4 regions of the Streptomyces sp. SP18BB07 genome follow, and region 1 is predicted to be linked to each of the others. Evidence: riboswitches for the same ligand, from Rfam matches in the RefSeq annotation. Region 1 holds a riboswitch; each other region holds the start of a gene.
The links. A riboswitch is a leader RNA that binds a small molecule or an ion and turns the genes downstream of it on or off. The one in region 1 is predicted to bind cyclic di-AMP.

Region 1 (5,121 bases):
AAGTCGGCCGGGCCGGAGAGCAGCAGCCGCTCGGGCCCCGTGTCGTCCAGGAAGCCGTCGAGGGAGACGGCGGCGGACAGCAGGACGTAGGGCTGGGGCATGGACGCGCTCCCTTGGTTCAAGTTTTAAACACTAACTACACTGTACGTATGACGACCCGCTGGCTCACCCCCGACGAACAGCGTGCCTGGCGTGCCTACGTGGCCGCGAGTTCCCTCCTGGAGGACGCGCTCGATCGGCAGCTCCAGCAGGAGGCCGGTCTGCCGCACCTCTACTACTCCGTGCTCTCCGCCCTCTCCGAGGCGCCCGAGCGCCGGATGAGGATGACCGAGCTCGCCGAGCGTCTGAAGATCACACGCAGCCGGCTGACGTACGTCGTGACCAGGCTGGAGAAGGACGGCGTGGTTCGGCGCGAGGAGTGCCAGTGGGACAAGCGCGGCAGTGTCGCCGTGCTGACCGACGAGGGCATGGCCCTGCTGGAGCGCACGGCGCCCGGGCATGTCGAGACGGTTCGCCGGGCCGTCTTCGACCATCTCAGTCCCGAGCAGATCGGCCAGTTCGAGGAGATCTGCGCGGCCATCGCGACGGCGATCCAGGGCGGGGGCCCCCGGACGCCCCCCGGCTCGGACGACCTCCCGTGGCGCCGCCGCGCGTGTTCGTCGACCCAGCAGGACGAGCGGGACCGCGCGTGACGGGAATGTGACGTATCCCCAATCCGGTTGCTTGAAATTTGAAGCACGGGTTAGAGTCGCTGCGAGCGCTGTGCTTCAAAACTGAAGCACAGCGACACCTCGCACCAGGACCGGAGAACCCGCATGCCCGACTTTCCCGCTGCCACCCCGCGTGCCCGCGTCCGGGTACCGCTGCGTTTCCAGGACGGCTACGGCGTCGACGCCGAGATGGTCACCTTCCACGACCTCGTCGACGGCCGGGAGCACCTGGCGGTCGTCCTCGGCGACCCCGCCCCCGGCACGGCCCCGCTGGTGCGACTGCACTCCGAGTGCCTGACCGGCGACGTGTTCGGCTCGGCCCGCTGCGACTGCGGCCCGCAGCTGCGCGAGGCGGTGGAGCGGATCGCCGACCGGGGTGGCGTCCTCCTCTACCTCCGCCAGGAGGGCCGGGGCATCGGCCTCTACAACAAGCTCGACGCGTACGCCCTCCAGGACCAGGGCCTCGACACCTACGAGGCGAACGCGGCGCTCGGCCTGCCGGAGGACGCCCGGGACTACACGGCGGCGGCCCAGATGCTGGGCGCCCTCGGCATCGACGAGCTCGACCTGCTCTCCAACAACCCCGACAAGGCCCAGCAGCTGCGCGACCTCGGTGTGCGCGTCCGCGACCGCGTCCCCACGGGCGTCTTCACCACCGCCCACAACGTCCGCTACCTCCGCGCCAAGGTCCTCCAGACCCAGCACACCCTCCCCCTGCACGAGCTGACGGGGGCGACGGGACTGACGGGTCTCTCGGCGGGCTGAACCCCCACCTGAACCCCGCCTGAACCCCCAGCCGCACCTCCTCCGTCATTCGGTTCCCTAGCCCACTCGGCCCCGCCGACTAGCCCCGCCGCCCACCCCCGGAAACCCTGTATCCGTGGGGCAGCGAGAGGGCGCGGAGGTCATGCGGGAGCCGGGTGGGCGGCGGTTCTCGTACGCCCGTACGCTCGCCCGCCTCCTTCCCGTGCTGCTGATCGCCGTCGGCCTCTTCTACGACCACTTCACCCCGCGCGAGTTCACCGCGGTCCCCTTCTTCACCGCCGCGCCCTTGGTGACGGCCCCGCTCTTCACCCTGTTCGGCACGGTGGTCGTCGGCGTCGGGTCGGTGGCCGGCATCACCGCCGTACGCCTCCACTACGACGACGCGGGCCAGGTGGACGCGCTCACCGAGATCGCCACGGTGGCCACCGTCGCCGTGCTGGCCGTCCTCATCAACCGCCTCGTCCGCCGCAGCGACGCCCGGCTCGCCACCGCGCGGGAGATCGCCGAGGCGGCGCAGCGGGCCGTGCTGCCCGTGCCGCAGGAGCGGATCGGCGGGCTGGAGATCGCCGCGCGGTACGAGGCCGCGCAGGCCGGGGCGTCGATCGGCGGCGATCTGTACGCGGTGCAGGACTCGCCCCACGGCGTACGGCTGATCGTGGGCGACGTGCGCGGCAAGGGGCTCGGGGCGGTGTCGGCGGTGGCGGTGCTGATCGGGGCGTTCCGGGAGGCGGCCGAACAGGAGGCGACACTCGAAGCGGTGGCGCAGCGGCTGGAACGGGCGCTGGCCAGGGAGGGAACGCGGCGGGAGGCCGCGCGCCGGGACGCGGCGGTGGAGTACGAGGGGTTCGTGACGGCCGTGCTCGCGGAGTTCCCGCACGGCGCGGGCCGCGCCCGGATCGTCAACCGGGGCCACCCCTCGCCCCTGCTGCTGCACGCCGACGGCACGCTGTGCACCCTGGACGCCCAGCGGCCCGCGCTGCCGCTCGGCATGGACGACCTGGGCACCTGGCCCGACCGCGCGGAGGAGACCGGGTTCCCGGCCGGAGCCACGCTGCTCTTCTACACCGACGGCCTCTCCGAGGCGCGGGACGCGCACGGCGTCTTCTACGACCCGGCCGCGCGCCTCTCCGGCCGTACCTTCACCGCCCCGCGCGCCCTGCTGACGACCCTCGCGGAGGAGGTGCGCCGGCACACGGGCGACCGCACCACGGACGACATGGCACTCCTGGCCGTCCGCCGCCCCTGAGACGCCGGTGTCATCGCGGGCAGACGGCCGATGTCACCGAGCGTGTTCGTCCCACCGTCCTCTGTATAGGAACTGACGTCGCATCAGCCCGACTGTTACTCACCAGTCAAGGTCAACTCGCCCGTTTTCACCCCCTCATGACCCGTAAAGTCCAGCGCGAAAGCCGGAACGATCATTCGGAACAGCTTGGAATGGAGTACTCGCGTCTATTAACGTTCGATAACGCAGCGCGGTCGTCCCAGCCGTCACAAGAGACGGCTCCGTGCTCACGCGTCGAATCCCGCAAGGGAACCGGGGAACCACCACCCTGGGGTGAATCGCACGGAAACCGCCGTGGCAGTACGCACGACCGGTTTACGCGCGTAGGAGACCTTCCTGCTCCGAACCCGTCAGCTAACCCGGTAGGCGAGAAGGAAGGAAGGAGTACGCCTACGTGGCGTCGAACCGGTCCGCGACCGAAGCCCCGTTCGTGCCGACCCAACGCGACGGCGAGAGCCAGACGTTCGGCTACGGCAGCTACAACAGCGACGACGAGGGCCCCTGGCAGGAGTGGAACCCCAGCGAGGACACCCTGCGCCCCGTTCGCGGTCGGCACCGCGTCGCCAAGAAGAGCGGCGTACTCGCCCGTAACGGACTTGCCCGTAGCTCCACGGTGCTCGGCGTCGGTGTCATAGCCGCCGTCAGCGGTGCCGGGATGGCCAGCGCGCAGTCCGGCAAGGCCCCGGTCTCCATATCCATGCCCGACATGCCGAACGTCGGCTCGGTCTTCGAGGACGAGGCCGACGAGCCGGAGCCCGAGGCCTCCAGGACCCCGCTCAGCAGCGCCGGTCTGACCGCCGCCGAGACCGAACAGGGCACCGCGGACGCCGGCGAGGCGCTGCGCGCCCGCATCATGGCGCAGGCCGAGTCCCAGCAGGACGCCTTCGACAAGGCCGCCGCCGAGGCCGCGCAGACCGCCGCCGCGGACAAGGCCGCCGAGCAGGCCGCCCAGGAGAAGAAGGAAGCCGAGGCCAAGGAGGCCGCCGCCAAGAAGAAGGCGGAGGAGGAGGCCGCGGAGAAGAAGGAAGCCGAACGCCTCGCCGCCCTGGCCAAGCAGTTCGCCCTCCCCACCTCCTCGTACACCCTCACCTCCACCTTCGGTCAGGCCGGCCCGTACTGGTCCTCCGGCTACCACACCGGCCTCGACTTCGCGGCCCCCACCGGCACCCTCATCAAGGCCGTCCACAGCGGCACCATCACGCAGGCCGGCTACGAGGGCTCCTACGGCTACAAGACCGTCCTCACCCTCGATGACGGCACCGAGATCTGGTACGCCCACCAGTCCTCCATCGGCGTCAGCGTCGGCCAGAAGGTCGCCACCGGCGATGTCATCGGCCGCGTCGGCGCCACCGGCAACGTCACGGGCGCCCACCTCCACATGGAGGTCCACCCCGGCGGCTCCAGCAGCGGCATCGACCCGGCGGCCTGGCTCCGCAGCAAGGGCCTGACCCCGTAGCCCGCCGCCACCCGCACTGCACCGCGACGCCGCGTGAGCCCCCGGGCCCACGCGGCGTTCGTCCTGCCTCGGTGTCGATGGGGAATGCGGGCCTCCGGTCCGCTGGTTGACGTCGGACATGACTTCTCTTCGCAGGCTCGGCACGTCCGACATCGAGGTCTTCCCGCTCGCCCTCGGCGGCAACGTCTTCGGCTGGACGGCGGACGAGGCACAGTCCTACGCCGTCCTCGACGCCTACACGGCGGCCGGCGGCAACTTCATCGACACGGCGGACTCGTACTCGTCCTGGGTCGAGGGCAACGAGGGCGGCGAGTCCGAGCGGATCATCGGCAAGTGGGTCAGGTCCCGGGGCAACCGCGACGACGTGGTCATCGCGACCAAGGTGAGCCAGCACCCCGAGTACCAGGGCCTGACGGCGGCCAACATCAAGGCCGCCGCCGACGCGTCCCTGGCCCGCCTCGGTACGGACCACATCGACCTCTACTACACCCACTTCGACAAGCCCGAGGTCCCCGTCGAGGAGATCGTCACCGCCCTCGACGACCTGGTGAAGGCCGGCAAGGTCCGCGCGACAGCCGCCTCCAACATCACCCCGGAACGCCTGCGGGCCTCCCTGGACTTCGCGGCCGCCGAGGGCCTGGCGCGCTACGTGGCGCTCCAGCCCCACTACAACCTGGTCTCCCGGGACACCTACGAGGGCCCGCTCCAGGCCGTCGCCGCCGACTCCGGCCTCTCCGCCGTCCCGTACTTCGCCCTCGCCAAGGGCTTCCTCACGGGCAAGTACCGCCCCGGCACGACGGTCGACAGCCCCCGGGCCGAGGGAGCCGGCGCCTACCTCGACACCCCGGCCGGCCCCCGTGTCCTCGCCGCCCTCGACGACATCGCCGAGTCCCGCGGCGCCGCCC
Region 2 (5,121 bases), on a different contig from region 1:
CTTGATGATCCGGCGGTAGGAGGCGATCATCCGGCCGGCCCCCTTGCCGTCGTCCAGCAGCGCGCGCAGCTGGTCCAGGTCGCCGTCGCGGACCAGCTTCCAGAACTCGGCGCCGTCCGCCGGGTCGCTCAGCGGCAGGTTCACATTGAGGACGCCGGGCAGCTCGACGTCCGGGCCCTCCAGCTTGTGGTCGGCCGCGTTACGGAAGTCGAAGATCGTGTGCAGGCCCAGGGAGGCGAGGAACGCGGCGTCCTCGTCGGTCGCGTGCGCCAGGTGACCGCTGCGGAACAGCACCCCGTGACGCACCCGGCGGCCGTCCACGGTCGGCAGACCCCCCACATCGCGGAAATTACGCACCCCGGTCAGCTCGGGCTCGGTCGACGGGATCTGCTGCGTCACTGGGGCTCCCTCCCATCCGCCCGTCCGCGCCGAGCGCCGACGGGCACGCACTCGACATCGAGGCGCGCCCTCGACGATACGACATGCGTGCGTACGCCAATGAGTTGTCCACCGCCGGGTACGGGAGCCCGGAACGGTTGTCCACAGGCCGCTCGGCGGACGCGGCGGAGGTTGTCCACAGGCGCCGTCGAGCGCCTGCGGCGACCTGCGATGATGTTGAAGCCCGATCGCACCTGTTCGAATCTGTGGGGGCTTGATGTTGGAAATCGGCGCAGACGGCCGGACCTGGCTTCTCACCGGGCCCAGGAGCAGCTATGCCCTGCGGCTCACCGAGAACGACGAGCTGCTGCACCTGCACTGGGGTCCCCGGATCGCCCTCGCGGACGCCGAGGAACTGGCGGCACGGCAGCAGCTGCCGTACTGGCCGTTCGAGGCTCCGGTCGACGGACACGAGGAGTACCCCGTCGAGGGCGGACCCCGCTTCACCCGTCCGGCCCTGGCCGTGCGCACGGACGAGCGGCGGGGCACCGAGTGGACCTTCCAGGCGTACGAGGCCGACGGCGACGAGCTGCGGCTGCGGTTCACCGACGACGGACTCGGGATCACCCTGCACTACCGGATGCGCGACGACGTGGTCGAGCGCTGGGTGACCCTCGCCAACGAGGGGCCGACGGTGGAGCTGCTGCGGGCCGACTCGGCGACCTGGACGCTGCCGCGCGCGGAGGAGACCTGGCGCCTCTCCCAGCTGCACGGGCGGTGGGCGGCGGAGTCCCGGCTCGTGCGCGCCGACCTCACCTACGGCGAGAAGGTCATCGGCAGCCGCCGCGGCCACACCGGGCACCAGCACCTGCCCTGGGTCGCCCTCGACACCGACGCCACCGAGGAGCGCGGCGAGGTCTACGGCTGTGCCCTCGGCTGGTCGGGTTCCTGGCGGATCGCGGTGGCCCAACTCCCGGACGCGCGTGTGCAGATCACCGGCGGCGCCGGATACGACGAGTCCGGACTGCTGCGGCTGGAGACGGGCGGGACCTTCACCACACCCGTCTTCGCCGGCCTGTGGAGCGACGGCGGCTTCGGCGGGGCGAGTCGCGCCTGGCACGCCTACCAGCGGACGTATGTCATCCCGGACGCGGACCAGGACCGGCCGGTGCTCTTCAACTCCTGGGAGGCAACCGAGTTCGACATCTCCGAGGAACAGCAGGAGGCCCTCGCGCGCCGGGCGGCCGCCATCGGGGTCGAGCTGTTCGTGGTGGACGACGGCTGGTTCGGGGCGCGCACCAGCGACCGGGCCGGCCTCGGCGACTGGACGCCCAATCCGGACCGCTTCCCGAAGGGGCTGCGGCCGCTCGCCGAGCGTGTGCACTCGCTCGGGATGCAGTTCGGCATCTGGGTCGAGCCGGAAATGGTCAATCCGGACAGTGAGCTGTACCGGGCGCACCCTGAATGGGCCCAGTTCCAACCGGGTCGAAAGCGGACGGAACTGCGCAATCAGCTCGTGCTCAATCTCGCGCGTGAGGACGTCCAGGAATACCTCTGGGAGCGGCTCGACACGCTCCTGTCCAGCGCGCCGATCGACTATGTGAAGTGGGACTTCAACCGCTGCTTCACGGACGCGGGCTGGCCCGGTGAGCCCTATCCGCAGAAGCTGTGGGTCGAGCACGTGCACGCCTTCTACGCCCTGCTGGACCGGCTCAGGGCCGCGCACCCGGGGGTCGCGTTCGAGTCGTGCTCGGGCGGCGGCGGCCGGATCGACCTCGGGGTCATGGCGCGGACGGACCAGGTGTGGACCTCCGACAACACCGACCCGCTCGACCGGCTCGCCATCCAGCACGGCTTCAGCCAGATCCACCCGGCGCGGGCCATGGCCGCCTGGGTCACCGACAGCCCGAACAACCAGCTCAACGGGCGGGTCAGCTCGCTGCGGTTCCGGTTCGTCAGCGCCATGGCGGGTGTGCTCGGCGTGGGCGGCGACCTCACCGAGTGGAGCGAGGAGGAGCTGGCCGAGGCCCGGGAGTGGGTGGAGCTGTACAAGGAGATCCGGCCGGTCGTGCAGCGCGGCGACCTGTACCGGCTGCGGCCGCCGACGGGCGGGCTGAGCGCCGTGCAGTACGTCCACGGTGACGAGGTCGTCGTCCTCGCCTGGCTCCAGGCCCAGCACTACGGCGAGCCGCTCGCCCCGCTGCGACTGCGCGGGCTGGACCCGACGGGGACCTACGAGTGCCGCGAAACGGGCGAAATGCACCGGGGTGCCGTGCTGGCGCATCACGGATTGCCGACCGGGCTGCGCGGCGACTTCGATGCGACGATTATCCGACTCCGCCGCACTTGAGCCTTCTGTCCGAAATAGAGCTGTAAATCCAACAAGACCTGGAATAAAGCCTACTGGGCCGTAGGCGCGTGAGCAGCGTCATATTCGTGACATTCCGTTGCCGTCATGTCCACGTAATTCGTGCGGATTTCCAGGGAGGTTGGAATGCGCCCTAGACCGGTCTATTACGGAGCGTGATGGTGAATTGATGTAAGGATCAGTGCGGAAGACGCACAGGAAGTCCCAATGGTTGTCTCTGTGGGCACAAGTCGCTTACGTTCGGCGTCAATCCGGACGGACGCCCAATCCTGCCGCCGACCGGAGCCGCGTACCGACCCGATCCACGGCAGGAGCGGGGGACCCACAGGAATCACCGCCTGTTCCGGTCTCCGGAACGGCTAGGGGTAAAGCCGTGCGCAAACACGGCCGGACATCTCCAGTCCGCACCCGACAGCTCACCTCGCAGGCGCCGGAGAGGAATTCGTCATGCCCGCGAAGGGTAAGCACCGCCGTCCGAAGCCCCAGCGCTTCACCCGCTCGATCGCCGCCGCCGGCACCGGTGGCGCGGCGCTCGCGCTGCCGCTGATCGGAGCCGCCGGCGCCCACGCCGCGACCCCGAGCGCCACCGTCTCCGGTGTCTCCGAGAAGCCGACGACGATCGCCGCCGAGAAGGCCGCGGCCGAGGTCGGCGCGCGGATCGAGCAGGCCGAGAAGGCCGCGCAGGCGGAGAAGACCGCCACCAAGAAGGCGGCGACCAAGACCTACTCGGTGAAGGTCGGCGACTACCTCGCGAAGATCGCGGACGAACAGGACGTCGAGGGCGGCTGGAAGCAGCTGTACTCGGACAACCGGGAGGCGATCGGCTCCGACCCCTCGCTCATCCACCCGGGGCTGAAGCTGTCGATAGGTGAGCGGGCCGCGTCGAGCGAGACGTCGCGCTCCTCGTCCAAGCCGCAGCTGTCGCAGTCCTCGAAGCCCGCCGAGTCGGCCGCGCCGTCCCAGCCGTCGAAGCCCTCCGGTTCCGCGAAGCAGGAGTCGAAGGACACCAAGGTGTCGACCTCCACGGCGAGCGGCCAGTCCTCGTCGTCCAACGCCTCCGGCTTCAGCCGGCCCATCCTGAGCGGGACCGTCGGTACCGCGTACAAGACCGCCGGCAGCATGTGGTCCAGCGGCTACCACACGGGCGTCGACTTCGTGGCCCCGACCGGGACCAGCCTCAAGGCCGTGGGCGCGGGCACCGTCGTCTCCGCCGGCTGGGGCGGCGCGTACGGCAACCAGGTCGTCATCAAGCTCGCCGACGGCTACTACGCCCAGTACGCCCACCTGTCCTCGATCTCCGTCTCCGCGGGTCAGTCCGTGAGCGGCGGCCAGCAGATCGGCCTCTCGGGCGCGACCGGCAACGTCACCGGACCGCACCTCCACTTCGAGATCCGCACCAGCCCCAACTACGGCGCGGACATCGACCCGCTGGCCTACCTCCGCTCGAAGGGCGTCGGCGTCTGACGACACCCTTCGAGCCCCGGCGGCTGACGGCACCGCCCCCCGGCGGCTGACGTCACCTGCACCCGGCGCCCGAATGCCGAAGGCCGGTCCCTGTGATCAGGGGCCGGCCTTCGGCGTTTCATGATCACCGTGTTGCGGTCGTGTGGCATGGCCGATCGAAACCTCGACAGTGCCGCGAGGGGAGGGGACAGTGATCCGCGTAAGCGCTTTCTGTCTCTGTGAAGGAGTGTCGGTGCGTACTGCCCGACGTCGAAGAACCGTCTTCCTGACCGCCGCCGCCCTGTTCGCCGGTCTCTTCTCCGCACCCGGCGGCCATGCCGCGGAGAGACCACGCCGAGTCGTGGAGAACCTGGACCGGGGTCTGGTCGCCATACCGTCCGACGGCGGGACCTTCCTCAGCTGGCGGCTGCTCGGCACGGAGTACGCGCGCCACGGCGACGCGATCGGCTTCAACGTCTACAAGGGCGGCAGGCGGCTGAACCGGGCGCCGATCACCCGCTCGACGACCTACCGGGACACCAGCCCCGGCACGGGCGCGTACAGCGTGCGGGCCGTCGTCGACGGGCGGGAGGGAAAGCCGAGTTCGGGGCTGGTACTCGGTCAGGGGCACGCCGAGATCCCGCTCGCCGCGGCGGAGGGCTACACCGTGCAGCACGCCTGGCCCGGCGACCTCGACGGGGACGGGCGGTACGAGCTGGTGGTGAGCCGGCTCTCGCAGACCAGGGACCGGCCCGACCTGCTGGAGGCGTACACGCTGACCGGCGAGCGGCTGTGGCGCGTCGACCTCGGACCCGGCTCGTACACCCAGGTCGGCGGGAACGGCGCCAACGACCCGGCGCCCGCCGCGATCAGCGGATCCACGCCGATCGGCGGCTACCGCAACGACGACAACGTGACCGTGTTCGACCTGG
Region 3 (5,121 bases), on a different contig from region 1:
AACGGGTCAGCCGGCGGCTCAGCCCTTGAAGCGCGGGAACGCGCTGCGGCCGGCGTAGACCGCGGCGTCGTCGAGGATCTCCTCGATGCGCAGCAGCTGGTTGTACTTGGCGACGCGGTCCGAGCGGGCCGGGGCGCCGGTCTTGATCTGACCGCAGTTCACGGCGACGGCGAGGTCGGCGATGGTGACGTCCTCGGTCTCGCCGGAGCGGTGGGACATCATGCACTTGAAGCCGTTGCGCTGGGCCAGCTCGACGGCGTCCAGGGTCTCGGTCAGCGAACCGATCTGGTTCACCTTGACGAGCAGGGCGTTGGCGGAGCCCTCCTCGATGCCGCGGGCGAGACGCTCGGGGTTGGTGACGAAGAGGTCGTCGCCGACGATCTGGACCTTGTCGCCCAGCTTCTCGGTGATGGTCTTCCAGCCGGCCCAGTCGTCCTCGAACAGCGGGTCCTCGATGGAGACGAGCGGGTACGACGCGACGAGGTCGGCGTAGTACTCCGTCATCTCGGCGGCGGAGCGCTCCTTGCCCTCGAAGGTGTAGACGCCGTCCTTGTAGAACTCGGAGGCGGCGACGTCCAGCGCGAGGGCGATCTGCTCGCCGGGGGTGTAACCGGCCTCCTTGATGGCCTCGAGGATGAGGTCGAGGGCGGCGCGGTTGGACTCCAGGTTCGGGGCGAAGCCGCCCTCGTCGCCGAGGCCGGTGGACAGGCCCTTGGTCTTCAGCACCTTCTTGAGGGTGTGGTAGACCTCGGCACCCCAGCGCAGCGCCTCGGAGAAGGACTCCGCGCCGATGGGGGCGATCATGAACTCCTGGATGTCCACGTTGGAGTCGGCGTGCGAGCCGCCGTTCAGGATGTTCATCATCGGAACGGGCAGCAGGTGCGCGTTCGGGCCGCCCAGGTAGCGGAAGAGCGGCAGGTCGCTGGCCTCGGAGGCGGCGTGGGCGACGGCGAGGGAGACGCCGAGGATGGCGTTGGCGCCGAGCGAGCCCTTGTTGTCGGTGGCGTCCAGGTCGAACATCGCCTGGTCGATCAGGCGCTGCTCGGTGGCGTCGTAGCCGACGAGCTCCGGGCCGATCTGCTCGATCACGGCGAGGACGGCCTTCTCGACGCCCTTGCCGAGGTAGCGGTTGGGGTCGCCGTCACGGAGCTCGATGGCCTCGAAGGCACCGGTGGAGGCGCCGGACGGAACGGCGGCACGACCCGTGCTGCCGTCGTCGAGGCCGACCTCGACCTCGACGGTGGGGTTGCCTCGCGAGTCGAGGATTTCCCGGGCTACGACGACGTCGATGGACGGCACGAGCATCTCCTTCATGGGATGTGACGCGGAAGTGCGGGGCCCGCGGGCCTTGCGACTAGAGCCTAACCGCCCCGGGCTCGTCGGCAGCCGACCGACCGTCCCGTGGACAGAGAGACCGTACCTATTGTTCCAGCTCGGAACAAAGGGGGGTGGGCCGGAAAGTGAACAGAAGGAAGGGGCGGGCATGAAAAAGCCCCGCCCCGGTGCGTACGGGGGAATGCGCACCGGGGCGGGGAGCCCGTGGGGACGGGGGGACGGCCCTCACGGGGTCTTCACTATGGAGGACACGGATGTGAGCGGGCTGTGGTTCAGCTGGGGAGCGGCCGGATTCTTCGGCCCAGCCTGACCCGTCCCCACGGCTGTGACGGGTCAGCTCAGGTGGAGCTGCTGACCCGGGTAGATGAAGTCGGCGTCGTCGATGATGTCCTTGTTCAGCTCGAAGAGCTTCTCCCAGCCACCCTTGACGTTCTTCTTCGCGGCGATGGCGCTGAGGGTGTCGCCGGTGACGACCTTGTACTCGCCGTCGCCCTTCTTGACCTTCTTGCCGGTCGGGGTCTCGACGGTGGCGCGCTCGGAGGAGCGGGAGGCGCGGGTGTCCTCGGTGCTCTTCTTGGTGCTCTCCTGCGTGCTCTGCTGCGAGGAGCCGGAGTTCGAGGAGCCGGAGGAGGCGGCGGCGCCGTTGTACGCGGCGCCGGACAGGCCCTTGCCGCAGACCGGCCAGGCACCCTTGCCCTGGCCCGCGAGGACCTTCTCGGCGATCTCGATCTGCTGCGCCTTGGTGGCCTGGTCGGCGGTGGAGGCGTACTTCGTGCCGCCGTACCCGGCCCAGGTGGAAGCCGAGAACTGCAGACCGCCGTAGTAGCCGTTGCCGGTGTTGATGGACCAGTTGCCGCCGGACTCGCACTGGGCGACGGCGTCCCACTCGGAGGCGGTGGCGGCGGAGGCGCTGCCGGCGGCCATCAGCGGAGCGGCGACCGCCGCGGCGCCGGTGACACCGGCGACGGCGATGGCGCGAGCGGCCTTGGACGGACGACGGTGCTTGCCCTTGCTGGAAAACAGCATGGAGAGATCCCCTCACCGACGCCTGCGAGGTGAGCTGTCGGGTTCGGGCCGGTTGAGTTGCCCGGCCGCGCTCGTGCGCCTCTCGGCTCACTTCGCGCGGCTTCACCCCGAGCCGGTTCCGGACGTGCGCCCCCGAAGGGCCGCAACCACCGGACCCGGCACTTACCTTGGGTCCCCCGCTCCTGCCTACGGCGCTTGACGCGACGACTGTTCCTTGCGGCCGTTGGCAGGATTCGGCGTACCGACCGCAGGGGCCCGCTGTGGCGAGCGGTCACGACCGTAAACACGTGATTGCCCGGATTTCAAAGACGATCAGGGGGTCTGTGATTCATCTCCCACCTAGATCAAAACGGGCATTCAGGGGCGAACAGTGACCCGAACTGTCGCTACTTTTCGCCCGTTTCGGCACCGACTTCGAGGGTCTGACCGGGAAGGATAAGGTCCGGGTCAGTTCCGACCGTGCCCTCGTTCTCGGAGTAGAGCGTGCGCCACCCGCCGTCCAGGTCGAGCGAGTTCGCGATCCGCGTCAGACTGTCGCCCGCGCGGACGGTGTAGGCGCCGTCCACACCCTCGCGCGCCGCGTCGCCGCCACGGGAGGCGTGACGGCCGGAGGGGGTGGAGTCGGCGCGGGAGTCGTCGGCCGCGTCCGCGTCGGCCTCCGTGCCCGCGGCGGCGCTCTCGTCGGCGCTGGCGCCGCGGTGACGACCGGTGCCGGTCTCGCTCTCGCCGTCCGAAGAGTCGTCGCTCTGCGATGAATTGTCCGACTTGGGTGACTTCGTGGCCTCGGGGCTCGCGGACCCGTCCGAGTCACTCGAGTCGCCCGAGTCGGCATCGGACCCCGAGCCGGTCTTGGCTTTGGTGGACCCGTCGAAGACATCGGAGGTCGAGTCGCCGGGCGCGCCGGAGTCGCCCGAGTCGCCGGACTTGGCCGAGTCGGCCCCGCCGGTCGAAGTGGAGGAATCCGACGAACCGGATGAATCGGATGAGCTGGACGAGTCTGACGAGCCGGATGAACTGCCCGCCTTCGTCGAGTCGTCCGCGACGCCCGTGTCCACGTCGGCGGAACCGGAGTCACCGCCGAGGTTGTGGAGCAGGCCGCAGGTGGACCAGACGCCGACGCCCTGGTCGGCGAGCACCTTCTCGGCGACGGCTATCTGCTGCGAACGGCTGGCCTGGTCGGCGGTCGTGGCGTAGTCGAGGCCGCCGTACTTCTCCCAGTTCGCCTGGGTGAGCTGGAGGCCGCCGTAGCGCCCGTTCCCGGTGTCCGCGCTCCAGGAGCCACCGCTCTCGCACTCCGCCACCTGGTCCCAGGTGGTTCCGCTGGCCGCGCTCGCGCCGGTGGCGCCGAGCAGGGGGATCGCGATGGCCGAGCCTGTCACTCCGGCCGCGACGAGGAGGGCGGGTGCCTGACGGGGGCGACGGTGACGACCGTTCCCGGAGAGCATGCGGTTGCCTTTCACACGACAGCAGTGACCGGTGTGAAGGATGTAATGACCCCTTCGCACTGACGTGTGAACGTAGTCGTAGACGATCGTTTATAACAAGTCGATGCAGCACAGATCACGTCATCATCTCGGCCGTGAACCATCAGGCTGCCGCATGACAGTTCACACCGCGTCGCGCTCCCGACTGCCCCCTACGACAGGACGGTCACGGGTCGCATCTCCCGCTGTCGGCTACGCCGGTGACGGGACGGGCATGGTGACGAATGCCCACGCCGAGCGTGCGCGGTTGCGCACGTTGACCCCGGCGACGACATCGGCAGGCCCAGCGAGGCCGCACCGACGACAACGGAAGTGATCCCGGTCGGGCCGGTTGGCCCGCTCGGTGTGGCCGCAGCGCGGACAACGCTGCGATGTGTAGGCCGCATCCACCTCCAGGAATGGCACCCCGGCCCGGCGGGCCTTGTATGCGAGATGCTGCCCGAGCTGGTGGAAAGGCCAGGAGGAGAGCCTGTCCCGCTGGTCGCCTCGTGGCCGTACCCGCTCGCGAATGCCGCCGAGTGCTTCGACAGCGATGCCGCGACCAGTGCGTTGGGCGACGGACACGATCTCCTTACTGATCCGATGGTTCACGTGAGTGGTATGGCGCTTCTCCTTCTGCCTGCGGCAAGCCAGGCGCCGCCGGGCCGATCGGGTGTTCTTCTGCTGCAACTCAGCGCGCTTGCATGCCTGCCAACGTCGATAGCGAGTCAAGCCGCGCCCTTGATGGTTGGCGCCGTCGGAGGTAGTGGCCAGGTTCACGATGCCCCGATCCACCCCGATCCAGTCGGCTGGCTCGTAAACGTCCGGCTCGGAAATCTCGCAGGTAGCGATGAGGAACCACTTGCCACCCCGCTGGACCAGGTCGCTCTCACCCTTGCGATGCGCCATGAGCATCTTGAGCTGGTCGGGCAAGCAGGCGAAACGGATGCCCTTCATCCGCCCATTCACCGTCCAGATGGACACCGTGCGTGCGTCGCACTGCCAGGACAGGCAGCGGTCGTCGAACGGCTGCGCCGCCTCCGGCCGGAAGACGATCGGGGCGCCGATCGCCTTGAGGTACCGCTTCGAGGCGGACGGCCCCAAATTGCCAGCCCTCAGATTGGCTTTCAGAGTCGCGTAGGCGTCGACCACCTTCTTCACCACCCGCACCACCGGCTGTGCGGACAACCCGAAGGTCGCCTTCAGATCCGCATACACGTCCTTCTGTAGACCGTTACGGTCCGTCAAGTCCTTGGCAAAGGCAACGGTAGAGGCATAGGTGGCAGCCCGGTTGCAG
Region 4 (5,121 bases), on a different contig from region 1:
CGCACGGCTCCCTGATCGTCTCGGACGCGGGCAACCACGCCTCCCTCATCGACGGCTGCCGTCTGGCTCGGGGCACCACCCAGGTCGTGGCGCACGCCGACCCGGAGGCGGTCCGCAAGGCGTTGGCCGCGGGCGGCGGGGTGCCCGCTGTAGCCGTCTCCGACACGGTGTTCTCGGTGGACGGCGACGCCGCCCCGCTGGCCTCCCTCGCGGCCGCCTGCCGCGAGTTCGGCGCCGGGCTCGTGGTGGACGACGCGCACGGGCTCGGGGTCCTCGGCGACGGCGGCCGGGGCGCGCCCCACGCGGCGGGGCTCGCGGGCGACCCCGACGTCGTCGTGACGGTCACGCTGTCGAAGTCGCTGGGCAGCCAGGGGGGTGCCGTGCTCGGCCCGGCCAAGGTCATCGACCACCTGGTCAACGCGGCCCGGACGTTCATCTTCGACACGGGCCTCGCCCCGGCGGCGACCGGCGCGGCGCTCGCCGCGCTCCGGCTGCTGCGCCGTGAGCCGGAGCGCGCCGCACGCGCCCGTGAGGTGGCGCGGGAACTGCACACACGGCTGACGGCGTCGGGCCATGAAGCGGTGCGGCCCGACGCCGCCGTGGTCTCCGTACGGGCGCCGTCGCCGGATCAGGCGGTGAGGTGGGCGGCCGACTGCCGTGCGGCGGGTCTCGCCGTCGGCTGTTTCCGCCCCCCGTCCGTGCCGGACGGCGTGTCCCGGCTGAGGCTGACCGCCCGCGCGGATCTCACACGGGGGCAGATCGACCGGGCTGTGGGGATCATCGGCGATACGCGACCGTGAGTCGGCGTCAGGGCCGTGCGTCGCCGTAAGCGGAAGTGCGAACGCCGTCGGTGGTGGTCACCGCAGCGTGGTGATGAATCCCTCCCAGGCGTCGGGGTCGAACAGCAGGGCGGGCCCCGCCGTGTTCTTCGAATCGCGTACGGCCACCAGACCGGCCCAGCGGCCGGACGCGGGACGGGCCGTCTCCACGCAGTTGTTCATTCCCGTGCTGCGACTGCTGCGCAGCCATCGCACTCCGCGTAGTGCGGTACTGGTGGGTACGTTCCGAGGCAGTGCGGACATGGTGCCTCCTTACGCGCCGGCGGCTAGCCCGGCGATGTAATCCAACGAGTCCTCGGGCGAAAGGGCGTGGATCTGAAGGGCGTTGAAGGCCTCGACATACGCCTTGAGGTCTTCTTTCCGTTCGAGGTAGAGGCTACTCGTCAAGTGGTCGAGAACAACCACGTCCAGATCGGAAGTGCTCCTAAATGAGAAAATTACGAAAGGGCCCGTGACGCCGATGTGCGCCCCGGCAGTGAACGGCAGCACCTGCAGTCGCACCTGGGGAAGCCGGGCCGCCTCGACCAGCCGGCCCAGCTGCCGGGCCATGATCTCGGGACCGCCCACCTCACGTCGCAGAACGCCCTCGTCGAGCACGGCACTCAGCTTCAGCGGCGGGTTCCCGCGCAGCACCTCCTGCCGCGCCAGCCGCACTTCCACGAGCGCGTCGAGTTTGTCGTCTTCCAGCCCCTCCACCGCGGCCCGGGTCACCGCCCGCGCGTACTCGGGGATCTGCAGCAGACCCGGCACCACCGAGGTCTCCAGCGTCCGCATCCCCCCGGCCTGCGACTCCAGGCTGATGAAGTCCCGGTACGTCGGCGGCAGTACGCCCCGGTAGGCGTGCCACCAGTTGTGCCGCCCGCCACCGTCCTCGGAGCCCGCGAGCGCCAAAAGCAGCTCCCGTAACTCGGTGTCGGCGACCCCGTACGCGTCCAGCAGCTTGCGCACGTCCGCGGGCTTCACGCCGCTGGCGCCCGTCTCGATCCGGCTCACCTTGGACTGGTGCCAGCCCACCCGATGGGCCGCCTCGATACTGGTGAGCGCGGAACGGGTGCGCAGGACACGCAACTCGGCACCGAGCTTGCGGCGGCGCACCGCCGGACCGTACTGCATGGGATTCTCCTTCCGCCCGGCGCGCGAAGTCGGGGTGACGACAGAGGATGGACGAAACCCTCACCCAAATACGGTCGGCCGTCGGATAGTTCACCGCTTCGAGCGACAGATATATGCATATCTTGGTGGATCGCCACCCGTGACAGCCCAGGTAGTGGCAGTCTGGCGCGAAGCACCAGTCCGGGACCGTAGTCGAACCATCCGCTCCCTGTCGGACACCGGTCCCGTGGGAAAGGGACGCCTCGCCATGGCAGATCACCTGGAAGCATCCGTCACTCTGCCGAGCGATCCCGCCTCGGTGTCCACGGCCCGGAACTACGTCGCCGGCGTGCTCGCCGAATGGGGCCTGCCGGGCGACACCGACGTCGCCGACACCGTGCGCCTGATCGTGTCCGAACTCGCCACCAACGCCGTCCAGCACACCCTCGGTCAGTCGCCCACCTTCACCGTGGACCTCGCCCTCGACCGGGACGAGCGCCTGCGCATCGGCGTCACCGACAGCCATCCACGCTTCCCGAAACGGCTGCCGGCCGCCGTCCAGCAGGACAACGGCCGGGGCATGGTCATCATCCGCTGGCTGACCGCCGAGTGCGGCGGCAGGCTCAGCGTCAGACCCACACGGGAGGGCGGAAAAACGGTGGCGATCGAACTGCCGTGGACGGTCCCGGTGCGGCCGGTCAGCGCGGGCGGTCCGCAGGAACCCTGACGGGGCCCTCGTCCGTGGCCGACCGTGCCGACGAGTCGGCGTGGTCGGAGAAGCGGACCACCAGTTTCGGGAGCGCGGCCCACAGGAGCAGGCAGACGAGGAAGGTGCCGGCCCCGGCGGCCATCCCGGCCTTCCGGCCGAGCGTCACGTCCACGACGAGCAGGACGGAGCCGGTGAAGGCCGGCATCAGCACGATCAGGCCCGCGGTGGCCAGCCGGGACGACACCTGGACGATGAGGGGCTTGGCGTTCTGCTGGAAGAGCGAGCGGTGCAGGGCGGCCGGGGCGGTGAAGAGCGTCGCCGCGAGGACCGCGAGCAGCAGGGTGACGACGTAGGTGGCGCGCTGGAAGGAGTCCAGGTCCGGGAAGCGCGGGGTGAAGGCCAACGTCAACAGGAACGCGAAGAGGATCTGCACCCCGGTCTGGGTGACGCGCAACTCCTGGAGCAGTTCGGAGAAATTGCGGTCGGCGCGTTCGAGGGGGGTCTCGTTGCGTGCGGGACGGGTGCGTTCGTCGGCCATGGTCGAACGGGTATCCAAAACCGCCGGTCGCACGCCCGTCGGGGGCGGCGGAGAGCTCCGCCGCCCCCGACGGTGGGTCAGCGGACCCGGCCGTACCAGACGTTCTTCGTCCACAGCTTCTGCAGCCGGACGACGTCACCCGTCTTCGGCGAGTGCCAGATCTTTCCCTTCCCCGCGTAGATACCGACGTGGTAGACGTTCGAGCCCGAGTGGAAGAAGACGAGGTCTCCGAGCTTGCGGCTGCTCGCGGAGATGTGCTTCGTCTTGTTGTACTGCTGCTGAGCAGTACGGGGCAGCTTCTTGCCCGCCTTCTTGAACGAGTAGAGCGTCAGCCCTGAGCAGTCGAACCTGCTCGGGCCCACGGCGCCGTACTTGTAAGGGGAGCCCTTCTTGGAAGCCGCGACCTTGAGTGCCTTCGACGCCACCGTGGCGGCCTCGGCGCCGGATGCGGCGCCCGGGACCACGATGCTGCCGCTGACAGCGGCGATGGTCAGAGCCGAGGCCGTGCCGGCCCGGGTCAACAGCGACGGGACACGATTCAGCGCAGTCATGCGCAACCCTTCGTCAGCCGCCTGTGAAGGATGACCTGTCGGATTCGGGCTGGCGAAGTTGCCCGGCCGCTGACGCGGCTTCACCCCAAGGGCTGCTCGGCGCGGTCATGGCGTGACCGTTCCGGCGACCCGTCGTGCTTGGGTCCTCCACTCCTGCCGATGCACTTCTGTCGACCGGTCATCCGGGCGGCGGCAGGACTCGGCGTCCACCCGGATCGCCCCGCCGCTGTGGCGGGGGCTTGTCGTCAGGAAGGGATCTTGGCGCACAGAAGTCCGAAAATCCCAACGGAACCGGGGATTTGTGGTCTTACTCACCACTCGCCCGTTCGGGTGGACAGACCATTTTCAGCGGTTGTGTCCAGCCGGTCGAGGAGGTCCGCACCAGCACCGGAATGACATATTCCGGCCCGGTACCAGGCATGTTGCGCAACTTCACAGGTCCTCACGACGTATGGGCCGATGGGTCGATCGCAGTAGGCCGTCCGGACGGCACGAAACCTGGACCGGACGCCCCGTCAGTAGTACGGCGAGCGACCCGGGATCGGTTCAGGCGCGTTCAGGCGGGTGAGTCCTCCGGCTCCGGCGGCAGCGCCACCCGGCCCGCCCGTCGCTCGCCGTCCAGGACCCGAAGGGCGCGCGCGAGCGTCGGGGCGTGGACTTCGTTCTCCCCGCGCCTGTGCATCAGTTCGAGCGCATCGCGCAGGGCGGCCGCCTTGGCGACGAGCGCCTGCGCCGCGCGCAACCCGCGATATGTGTCACCCGGCCGGGCCGGATTGATCCGGCCGAGCAGATCGACCACATCCAGGTAACGGTCGATCAGCTCGGCCTCGGCGCGGGTGAGCGCGGGCAACGGCGGGAGTTCGGGTGGGAGCATCCGCGGCTCACCTCGCGCCGGGGAGCGTGCCCGAGGTCCTGCGGCCCGGAATCACCCGATCGGCCAGGCCGTACTCGACCGCCGCCTCCGCGTCGAGGAACGTGTCCCGCTCGATGTCCGCGCTGATCCGCTCCGGGCTCTGGCCGGTGTGCCGGACGAGCATCTCCTCCAGCCTCCGGCGGTTGCGCGTCAGCTCCTCGGCCTGGATGGCCAGATCGCTGGCCTGCCCCTCGATCCGGTCGGCCACCGCCGGCTGGTGGATCAGCACCCGCGCGCCCGGCAGCATGAACCGCTTCCCCGGCGTGCCCGCCGCGAGCAGCGCCGCGGCGGCCGAACCCGCCTGTCCCAGACAGACGGTCTCCACGTCGCAGGTGACGAAGCGGATGGTGTCGTAGAGGGCCGTCATCGCGCTGAACGAGCCGCCGGGCGAGTTGATGTACAGCGAGATGTCGCGGTCCGGTGCCTGGTGCTCCAGGTGCATGAACTGCGCCGTCACGTCGTTCGCCGACGTGTCGTCG

Region 2: another riboswitch for cyclic di-AMP. It lies ahead of PUR53_RS24665 (M23 family metallopeptidase); the one in region 1 lies ahead of PUR53_RS28230 (M23 family metallopeptidase).
Region 3: another riboswitch for cyclic di-AMP. It lies ahead of PUR53_RS03960 (transglycosylase family protein); the one in region 1 lies ahead of PUR53_RS28230 (M23 family metallopeptidase).
Region 4: another riboswitch for cyclic di-AMP. It lies ahead of PUR53_RS30515 (C40 family peptidase); the one in region 1 lies ahead of PUR53_RS28230 (M23 family metallopeptidase).

What each region holds. Positions count from the first base shown of each region.
Region 1 is NZ_JAQYWT010000340.1:23,630-28,750, reverse strand. It holds gene PUR53_RS28250 (dihydrofolate reductase family protein) at 1-101, opposite strand, end outside; gene PUR53_RS28245 (MarR family winged helix-turn-helix transcriptional regulator) at 150-692, shown strand; gene PUR53_RS28240 (GTP cyclohydrolase II) at 816-1,475, shown strand; gene PUR53_RS28235 (PP2C family protein-serine/threonine phosphatase) at 1,618-2,721, shown strand; cyclic di-AMP (ydaO/yuaA leader) riboswitch at 2,983-3,144, shown strand; gene PUR53_RS28230 (M23 family metallopeptidase) at 3,155-4,216, shown strand; gene PUR53_RS28225 (aldo/keto reductase) at 4,335-5,121, shown strand, end outside.
Region 2 is NZ_JAQYWT010000324.1:177,534-182,654, reverse strand. It holds gene PUR53_RS24675 (tyrosine-protein phosphatase) at 1-399, opposite strand, end outside; gene PUR53_RS24670 (alpha-galactosidase) at 656-2,728, shown strand; cyclic di-AMP (ydaO/yuaA leader) riboswitch at 3,031-3,189, shown strand; gene PUR53_RS24665 (M23 family metallopeptidase) at 3,194-4,210, shown strand; gene PUR53_RS24660 (rhamnogalacturonan lyase family protein) at 4,443-5,121, shown strand, end outside.
Region 3 is NZ_JAQYWT010000215.1:95,504-100,624, reverse strand. It holds gene eno (phosphopyruvate hydratase) at 19-1,299, opposite strand; gene PUR53_RS03960 (transglycosylase family protein) at 1,669-2,361, opposite strand; cyclic di-AMP (ydaO/yuaA leader) riboswitch at 2,366-2,565, opposite strand; gene PUR53_RS03955 (transglycosylase family protein) at 2,748-3,806, opposite strand; gene PUR53_RS03950 (RNA-guided endonuclease InsQ/TnpB family protein) at 4,038-5,121, opposite strand, start outside.
Region 4 is NZ_JAQYWT010000341.1:59,421-64,541, reverse strand. It holds gene PUR53_RS30540 (8-amino-7-oxononanoate synthase) at 1-800, shown strand, start outside; gene PUR53_RS30535 (DUF397 domain-containing protein) at 858-1,082, opposite strand; gene PUR53_RS30530 (helix-turn-helix domain-containing protein) at 1,092-1,952, opposite strand; gene PUR53_RS30525 (ATP-binding protein) at 2,200-2,658, shown strand; gene PUR53_RS30520 (DUF6328 family protein) at 2,630-3,178, opposite strand; gene PUR53_RS30515 (C40 family peptidase) at 3,256-3,729, opposite strand; cyclic di-AMP (ydaO/yuaA leader) riboswitch at 3,733-3,903, opposite strand; gene PUR53_RS30510 (hypothetical protein) at 4,286-4,603, opposite strand; gene PUR53_RS30505 (ATP-dependent Clp protease proteolytic subunit) at 4,611-5,121, opposite strand, start outside.